Regions from separate parts of the Exiguobacterium sp. N4-1P genome, predicted to be linked through region 3. Evidence: riboswitches for the same ligand, from Rfam matches in the RefSeq annotation. Region 3 holds a riboswitch; each other region holds the start of a gene.
The links. Region 3 has a riboswitch for thiamine pyrophosphate ahead of A0126_RS18105 (ECF transporter S component). Riboswitches for the same ligand answer to the same signal wherever they lie in the genome.
Positions count from the first base shown of each region.

Region 1: it holds a riboswitch for thiamine pyrophosphate, as region 3 does, so the genes downstream of both, A0126_RS06135 (3-oxoacyl-ACP reductase) here and A0126_RS18105 (ECF transporter S component) in region 3, are expected to answer to the same signal.
Region 2: it holds a riboswitch for thiamine pyrophosphate, as region 3 does, so the genes downstream of both, thiD (bifunctional hydroxymethylpyrimidine kinase/phosphomethylpyrimidine kinase) here and A0126_RS18105 (ECF transporter S component) in region 3, are expected to answer to the same signal.

Region 1 is NZ_CP022236.1:1,207,438-1,210,581, reverse strand. Features, by position in the region: gene A0126_RS06140 (LLM class flavin-dependent oxidoreductase) at 1-783, opposite strand, end outside; gene A0126_RS06135 (3-oxoacyl-ACP reductase) at 821-1,591, opposite strand; TPP riboswitch at 1,711-1,811, opposite strand; gene adhE (bifunctional acetaldehyde-CoA/alcohol dehydrogenase) at 1,961-3,144, opposite strand, start outside.
Region 2 is NZ_CP022236.1:521,441-524,584, forward strand. Features, by position in the region: gene A0126_RS02675 (murein hydrolase activator EnvC family protein) at 1-869, shown strand, start outside; TPP riboswitch at 931-1,041, shown strand; gene thiD (bifunctional hydroxymethylpyrimidine kinase/phosphomethylpyrimidine kinase) at 1,158-1,967, shown strand; gene thiM (hydroxyethylthiazole kinase) at 1,948-2,718, shown strand; gene thiE (thiamine phosphate synthase) at 2,708-3,144, shown strand, end outside.
Region 3 is NZ_CP022238.1:292,413-295,556, forward strand. Features, by position in the region: gene A0126_RS18100 (ABC transporter ATP-binding protein) at 1-1,342, opposite strand, end outside; gene A0126_RS18105 (ECF transporter S component) at 1,339-1,917, opposite strand; TPP riboswitch at 2,017-2,115, opposite strand; gene A0126_RS18110 (50S ribosomal protein L25/general stress protein Ctc) at 2,205-2,843, opposite strand.

The DNA of each region.
Region 1 (3,144 bases), on a different contig from region 3:
TGACTCACTTTCTTTGATTTGTGTCTGTAGACTTTCCCGGAATGCTTTCGCTTGCTTTACATTCCACGACACCGAATAGACGGCATCCGCGTGCTTCGATGCAAGTGCAATCCCTTGGGCAGATGCACCCGCCTGCATTGCCACCGGCTTCCCTTGAGGACTACGCGGTGTAGACGAAGGACCTTTTACGTTGAAGTAGGTCCCGCTATGATGGAATGGTTGAATCTTTTCAGGATCAATCAACCGGTTGTCCGTCCGGCTCGAAAGGAAATCAGCTCGATCCCAGGATAAAAATAATTTTTCCATTACAGATGCAAATTCATCCGCCTTTTGATACCGTTCGTCCCTTGCAGGGAGCCTATCCATACTATGGTTTAACGCTTCCCAGTCCGTCATCGACGTCACCAGGTTCCAGCCGACACGCCCGTTCGTCACGTGATCAAGGCTTAACAGTTGTCTCGCCGCTGTATACGGATTTGAAAACGTACTCGATATCGTTGAAACTAACCCGATATGATGGGTTACTTGAGAAATAGCGGTTAAATTGATTACAGGATCGAGCCAAAAGGCAGGTAGTTCAGTTGCGTTTGCAGCAGGAAAAGATTGATTGTCAGCAAAAAATACAGCATCCAGGCAACCCGCTTCCGCTAGTTGAGCCAATCGCTGATAATAACCGCTCTCCCCGATTTCTTCAATCGCAGAATCCGGCATTAACCATGCCGCTTGATGATGGCCACAGCCGTACAATAAAACACCGACGTTTAACTGCTTTGTTTTCGTCATCTCTAGTTCCCTGACTCCTTTCTCCTGAACGCTGACATCAGTTCATCGTCAATCCGCCATCTACGGTTAGATTTTGACCGGTAATGCCAGAGGCGGCTTCTGACGCTAAAAAGGCGACCAATTGCGCCACCTCTTCCGGCGTCGTCACTCTTTTTAACGGAGTTGATTGAGCAATTAAATCGAATACTTCAGCGGTCGTCACAGCGCTGGCATCTGTCACTTTTAACAAGCCGCCGGAGACGACATTCACGTTTATGCCGTACTGTCCTAGCTCTGATGCAAGATTACGCGTAAAGCCGATCAACCCTGCTTTTGCCGTTGTATATTCGTGATAGGGAACTACCGGGTTTTGATACAGATTCGTGCCGATGCTGATGATGGTGCCGCTATTTCGTTCAATGAACTGCGGCAGGACACTTTGCACGACGTGGAACGCTGCTTTCAACGTGCCATCCAACTGTTTTTGATAATCTTCCCATTCCAAATCGATGAATGATTTTTGAGCGCGCGGATCGAACTTAAAATCGACTAAGGCATTATTGATCACGACATCGATTTGTCCGTAATGAGCTGTCGCTGACTGCATCAATGTCTCGACGTCTTCTCGCTTCGTGACATCCGCATACAGGGCAATGGCATGTTCTGCACCGAGCTCATTTACGAGTTCCTCTGCCGCATCCTTGCTCTTATAATAATTAATCACAACTTTAAACCCATTGTTCACCAATACTCTTGCAATCGTCGCGCCAAGTCCCCGACTGCTTCCCGTCACTACTACCGTTCTGTTCACTGTCTTCCACTCCTTCATCGTCTTTTGCAACTTAAATAGCGAAGTCGTAAACAAAAAAAGCGCAACTCTCCAAAAGGAAAGTTGCGCACGTCTAAATAATCACATAGCAAAAAACCGACAGACTGGTCTTCGCTGGTTTATTAGAGTCTACACTTCCCTACGCTAGTACGAACTAGTTCAGGTTCAAAGGGTTTGAGTATCTACTCATCTCAGTTTAGCAACACCCCTAGTGATTCTATTCAAGTTACCTTCACTTTAGCGGTCTTAGAAATATCTGTCAATAATGACAAGACAGTTTTATCGGTGTCTCTTCTGATTACAAACGAAAGCCTTGCCTCCGTCGACCGGAAGCAAGGCTCTTTTGAATTGCCATGATTTTTTTCTCTGTTATACGCCTTCGTACGCAAGCTCCATGATGTTCCGAAGTTCCGTCACGAGCGGCATTTTTGGATTCGCTGTCGTACATTGATCTTCGAATGCATCGACGGCCATCTTGTCGAGTTTTGCTTCAAAGTCGGCTTTTTTGATGCCTTGGGCTTTGAATGACATTTTGATGTTCAACTGTTGTCCGAGTTCTGTGATCGCTTGGATTAGTGACTCGACACCTTGTTCCGTCGTCGCTGCCGGTAGTCCGAGATAACGCGCGATTTCTGCGTACCGTTCATCAGCGATGAATGATTCATATTTCGGGAACGAAGCGAGTTTCGTCGGTTTCGCTGCATTGTAGCGGATGACGTGTGGCATCAGAATCGCATTCGTGCGACCGTGTGGCGTGTGGAACTCCCCACCGATTTTGTGCGCGATCGAATGGTTAATCCCGAGGAAGGCATTGGCAAACGCCATTCCGGCCATCGTTGACGCATTGTGAACTTTTTCGCGTGCTTCGGCATCGTCACCATTCGCATAAGCGCGTGGCAAGTAGTCGAAGATCATCTTGATCGCTTTTAGCGCCAGTCCGTCCGTATAGTCGTTCGCGAGGACGGAGACGAAGGCTTCTGTCGCATGTGTCAAGACGTCCATTCCGGTGTCCGCCGTGATTGATGCCGGGACCGTCATGACGAATTCCGGATCGATGATTGCGACATCTGGTGTTAATGCATAGTCAGCAATCGGATACTTGACGTTTTTCTCTTTGTCCGTGATGACGGTAAACGGTGTGACTTCAGATCCTGTTCCGGACGTCGTCGGAATCGCGACGAACTTCGCTTTGTTACCGAGCGCCGGGAATTTATAGGCCCGTTTCCGGATATCGAGGAACTTTTGACGTAAGTTCGAGAACGTTTCGTTCGGTTGCTCGTAGAAGAGCCACATGCCTTTCGCTGCATCCATCGCTGATCCGCCACCGAGGGCGATGATCAAGTCCGGTTTGAAGTCGCGCATCGCTTGCGCTCCTGTCTGAACCGTTGCAACCGATGGATCCGGTTCGACTTGGTCGAAGATCCGGTAGCTGACGCCTGCCGGTAAGTTGCGGATGACTTTATCCGCGTAGCCGAACTCGACCATCGCTTGATCGGTGACGATCAACGCACGTGAGACATCTTGAATCGATTTCAAGTATTGGACTGAATTTT
Region 2 (3,144 bases), on a different contig from region 3:
GCGATCTCTTTAGTCGTGTGATGGCAGGGAAAAAAATTGCTGAACAAGATGACAAGATGATTTCTGCTTACCTTGAAACGCAAAAAAAATTAGCTGATGCTAAAGCGACGCTTGTGGATAAAAAGGAAGAGCGAGTGAAAGAAAAAGAAGCCCTTTTGGTTCAAAAAAAGGAACTCAAACAGCAAATGAAAGCACGTAGTGCAACCTTAAAAAAATTACGTCAAGGTAAAACAAAATTTACGACAAAACTTCTGAATGCGAAAGAACTTCAAGCGACATTAGAAGCGCAAGAACGTGCGATTGCGGCAGCAAAGGCAGCAGCTAAAGCAGCAGCGGAAAAGGCAGCAGCTGAAAAAGCGGCAGCGGAAAAGGCGGCGGAGGCGGCGGAAAAAAACAACGCCGGGACGTCTAAGAAGGTCGTAAGTGCTACGCCAGTCGCTAGTGTTCCGAGTGGTTCGGCGCAGTTCGTTCGCCCTGCGTCAGGAAGTGTTTCACAAGGATTCGGACCAGCGAGTGGTGCGAATGGGTATACTTTCCATAATGGTGTCGACTTTAGAGGGTCAGTCGGATCATCAATCGTCGCAGCAGCTTCAGGAACGGTCATCACAGCAGGAAGCGGTGGACCGTACGGAAATCACGTGATGATTTCACATTTCTTGAATGGGAAAGTGTATACAACAGTTTACGCGCATATGAATTCATTATCAGTTCATGCTGGACAAACGGTCTCGCAAGGGCAACAAATCGGTACGCTCGGAAATACGGGAAACTCGACGGGCGCACATCTTCATTTTGAATTGCATATTGGTGGTTACCAATACAGTGCGACAGGACCAGCTAACACAGTTAATCCATTAGCATACTTATAAAAACGAGCTTCGGCTCGTTTTTTTTATGGCGCTATGCTACAGTGAAAGAGAAATTTAAATCATGAGCAACTAGGGGAGCTGGAGGAATCTGGCTGAGAGGAAAACCATTCTGTTTTCGACCCTATCACCTGATCTGGATAATACCAGCGTAGGAAAGTTGAGATTGAAGACATGAATAAGTGACCACACTCGTTGGTTTTTCATGGCGTCGTCTGCTTTTTTACAGCGGACGGCGCTTTTTTTCGTTCCGCTTTCTCCTTGTGCTCTCATAGAAAGTGAGGTCTATCGATGAAACATGTACTGACGATTGCTGGATCAGACTCTAGTGGTGGAGCTGGAATTCAAGCCGACTTAAAAACTTTTTCTGCTCTTGGGGTTTACGGTATGAGTGTAATTACTGCTATCACAGCGCAAAATACGTTAGGCGTACAAGCAGTTGAAGATGTATCACCAACGCTTGTCGAAGCCCAGTTGAACTCGATTTTTAGCGATATTCGTGTAGATGCCGTTAAAATTGGGATGGTCTCGAATGAAAAAACGATTCAAGTCATTGCCAAATGTTTGAAACATTATCAGGGACCAGTCGTCTTAGACCCCGTGATGGTCGCAAAAGGGGGGCATGCGCTGTTAAGGAAATATGCTGAACAAGCATTAATGGAGCATTTGATGCCGCTTGCAACCTTGACGACCCCGAATATTCCGGAAATGGAACGCATGTTAGGGCAAGCGATTTCGACAATTGATGAAATGAAGCTGGCGACGACGGAATTCGCACAAAAACGAGACATCGCTATCCTGTTAAAAGGCGGTCATCTTGAAAGTACGGATGCCTCGGATATTTTATACACGGAAGGGAGGCATCATCTGTTTCAGGAGGCACGATTAAAACGCCAGCATACACATGGTACTGGATGTACATTGTCTTCCGCGATTGCGGCACGTCTTGCGCTGGGAGATTCCCTGAAGGATAGCGTGATTTATGCTAAACGGTACGTAACTGAAGCAATCCGGCATGGATTTGCCTTAGGGAACGGAATCGGACCGACACATCACTTTTATGACATTTGGAGGGAAACGGATGCTTACAACCATTCATGATAAAAAACCATTAATTCATCATTTAACGAATGCGGTCACGATTAATGAGTGTGCCAATATGACCCTTGCGCTCGGGGGTTCACCTGTCATGGCGGAAGATATCCTAGAAGTCGAGGAAATGGTTGGACATGCAGATGCTGTCGTTATCAATATCGGGACATTGAACGCAGCTTCACGAGCGTCGCAATTGTTGGCAGGTCAAACGGCTAACCGATTGAAGAAACCGATTATTTTAGATCCAGTCGGAATGGGGGCGACGACACTTCGGACACAATTCACGAAAGAGTTACTCGAAGCAATTCATTTTACGGTCATTAAGGGGAACGTCTCTGAAATCAAGACGCTCATCGGTCAAGTCGGACGTTCAAAAGGAGTCGATGTCGCTTCCGGAGAGACATTAGATTTTCAAGTCGTCCATGAGTTTGCTGGACGGCTCGGGACGACTCTCGTCGTAACGGGACCGGTTGATTTCATTACAGACGGCAAGCGACAAGTAAAACTAACCGTAGGAACGCCACGACTCGGACACATTACAGGGACAGGTTGCATGACGGCATCGCTCATCGGAACCCTACTTGGAGCAGGGTATGATGCATTCGAAGCAGCGACCTATGGGACGTATTTAATGGGAAAAGCGGGTGAAGTCGCAGATGAAGCAGCGGGACTTGGTGATTTCCGGATGGGGTTGTTCAACGCAATCAGCTTGACTACAGAAGAAAGTTTGAAAGGGGTATTGACCAGTGGAGAATGATTACACGGTTTATGCGGTAACAGATCGGCGCTTTCACCCGGACGTTGCCTTGATTGATGCGGTCGAAGCAGCAATAAAAGGTGGCGCGACGATGGTCCAGCTTCGTGAAAAGCAGGCGCAAGGGAAAGAATTTCTCGAACAAGCGAGTGACTTGAAGAAAATGATGTCTCGTTACGGCGTCCCACTCATCATCAATGACCGGATTGATATCGCACAAATCGTCGGTGCAGGTCTGCATATCGGGCAAGAGGACATCCCTTTGAAGGAAGCACGTAAGCTGTTACCGGAAGCCACGATTGGGGTTTCTGTTTCCACCGTTGAACAGGCAATCGAAGCAGAGCAAGACGGGGCAACTTATCTTGGCGTAGGGTCGCTCTATCCAACGGCGACAAAAGACGATGCGAGTCAGATGACAAACGAAACACT
Region 3 (3,144 bases):
GCGTCGTCCCGTTTAATCGCGCCTGCTCGAACATCTCGATGAGTTGACTTGTCGTCTCGGCATCTTGACCGAACGTCGGTTCATCGAGTAACAGGACGTCTTTTGGTTCTAACAACATCGTTGCGACGCTGAGCCGTCGCTTTTGACCCATGCTCAGGGCGAGGGGCGACTGACGGGCGACATGGGTTAACCGGTAGGATTGCAACGCCGTTTCAATCCGCTCCGGCGTCGGTGCATCCATGCTGATTACGAGCTCGTCTTCGACCGTCTGCTTGAGAAATTGGAGCTCTGGCTGTTGAAAGACGAATCCGACGTGTCGGTAATAGCTCCGACTTTTCCATGTCCGCAGTTCTTTTTCGAACAAGCGGACCGTACCGCCTTGCGCCGGAATCAATTTCGCCAGTGTTTCGAGCAACGTGCTTTTCCCGGCACCGTTCGATCCGACGACCATGATCCATTCTCCGGCGTGTGTTGCAAGCGACAGGTTATCGACAATCACTTGCTTACGGCGTCCTAACGCGGTGCGCGTCAGCGCGAACGTCGTGTCGTGCCGAACCGGAGGACGGTTGTTAGTCACTTTTCGTAACCGCCCCGCCTGGGAAGAAGCGGGGGGCACGGTTTCCAGTTCATACGGGTAGAGGAGCGGTGTTGCAATGCCGCGTCGTTCGAGTTCAGCGCGATGCTGACCGAAGACATCAAGCGGCGGACCATCACGTAAAATCGTTCCACCGTGATCGAAGACGAGCACCCGGTCACTGAACGTCACACAGCGGTCAAGCTGATGTTCAATCAGAACGAGCGTCAACGTCCGGTCGTGATGGAGTTCCTCAATCAGCTGCATCAAAACCCGATGTCCTGCCGGATCGAGTTGCGCCGTCGGTTCGTCAAGCAATAGAATATCCGGCTCAAGGGCTAGGACGCAGGCGAGGGCGAGTCGTTGTTTCATCCCTCCTGACAGTTGCATAATCGGTGTCGTCAGCGGCACATCAAGGCCGACACGTGCCAGTACGGCGTCAACCCGGTCATCCATCTGACTGCGGTCGACTGAGCGATTTTCAAGACTAAAGGCAACTTCCGCTCCGACGGTCTGCATGCAGAACTGGTCGTCCGGATTTTGAAAAAGGATTCCGACCGTCCCATTCGTTTTGCAGTGGCCGCTGACATCGGCTTCGATCGCGTCAGGTAATAAACCGGCGAGAACATGTAAAAACGTCGTTTTCCCACTGCCGCTCGGTCCGACGAGCAACGTCGTTTCCCCTTCGTGTAGCGTCACCGTCACCTTGTGCAGGACGTTGTCATGTTGCCCCGGATAGCGGACAGACAAGTCGTTACAATGAATCATGCTGCATCCGGCTTCCGCCGCTTACGCCCGATCGCATAACCGTTCAACGTCCCTGTCTTGACGAGCGCATCGACGATGACTTTCGCAAGTAATCCACCGAGCAATGCACCGCTGACGAGTTGAAGGGAAAACGTCAACAGAAGTGTCGTCGTCGTATAGTAGGCGAAACCATTGACGACAAGACTATAGACCATACTACCGATTGCGGCGAACATTCCGGATAGAACTAACGTCATTGTGTTGAACTTCCGGTATCCGAAGAGGGCAAAAGCGATTTCGGCACCGATTCCTTGAGCGAAACCAATCAATAAGGCCGATAATCCGAAGTGACTCCCCGTGAATAATTCGACAGCCGCGGCGACGACTTCTGCAATCAGTGCTGCCCCGGGCTTTTGAATGATGTAGGCGACAAGCGGACTCGCGATGACCCAAATCCCGAACATCCAGTTCGATCCGACCGGTCCGAAGATCGCGGAAATCGGTAACCACAATGTCGACCACCCTAAGTAGAGTACCCCGCAAGCAACCGACAACATCATCATGACAATGATTTCTTTCATTTTCCAACTGTTCATGTTCCTATCTCCCTTTGGCACAACCACCAGACAAACAAAAAGACCGCCCTCTATGAAAGAGAGCGGTCGCTGAATCTGCAAACATGCAGAAAAATTGAACGAATTACCGCTCCACTTTCCTACGCTAGTATGAACTAGATCAGGTTCAAAGGGTCCGAAGTGAATCGTCTCAGCCAATGGGCTCCCCTAGTGGATGTGCATATAGTGTGTACGCTATTTACTGTACCGACTCTACCGACAGTTGTCAATACAGATAAAAACCCTCCGCGAGGGGAGGGTAAGAAAAATTATTCTTTTTCTTCCGTTTGTTCTTCAGTAGAAACTTCTTCTGTCGCTTCAGCTGGTTCTTCAGCATCTGCTTCTTCGAGATCCGCTTCAAGTGTCGATTCGACGACGGCAACGACTTGAATGTCACCTTCCGTAACGATACGGTATTCTTTTTCTTCCGGCAAATCCGAAACCGATAGAGAATCACCGAGGTTAAGATTTGTCACATCGACTTCGACGCGTTCCGGTAATTTATCTGGTGTAGCTGCAACTGTTACTTTAAAGAGTGTTTGTGAAAGATATCCACCAAGTTTTGCACCAGCCGCTTCGCCGACGAGGACGATATCTGTTTCGACTTCTGTTTCTTCATCCATTTTAACAGCGATGAATTCAACGTGCTTGATTGTTGGTGTGAAGATATCCATATCGAGTTTGTTGATCAGTGTGTTGACTTTTTTACCACCGATTTGAAGTGCAACAAGTGCATTCTCACCATGTTCGCGAACGACTTTGATCAATGCTTTTTCGTCAAAGGCAATCGGTGTACTTTCCACTTTGTAACCATACACGACACCAAGAGCTTTTCCTTCATGACGTAATTGCTTTCTAAGTGAGCGTGGGCGTACTTCGCGTTCTTCTACTTTTAATGTTACTGACATGTTCATTTCCCCCTTGAATTTGGTATAGCCCTCAAAAGGTAATGAAGAAAGGAGTGGAACGAATCGTTCCGGATCAAGACGGTGCATCGAATGCTATTTCAAATTGATTTCATAAAAATGAAGATCGAAGTGAGTGGTTAGCATTTCTCTCCCAGGTCATTACGCTGATATTGAGAAACATGTGGTTGTAAAAGCAACTCGCTGATGCGGTGCTATGATAGTTATACCCCCGTAACATTAAAAGCTAAACATCAACCGGCGAAAAAACGATAGCCAGAAACCTGTTCTCCCTAGAGCAGCA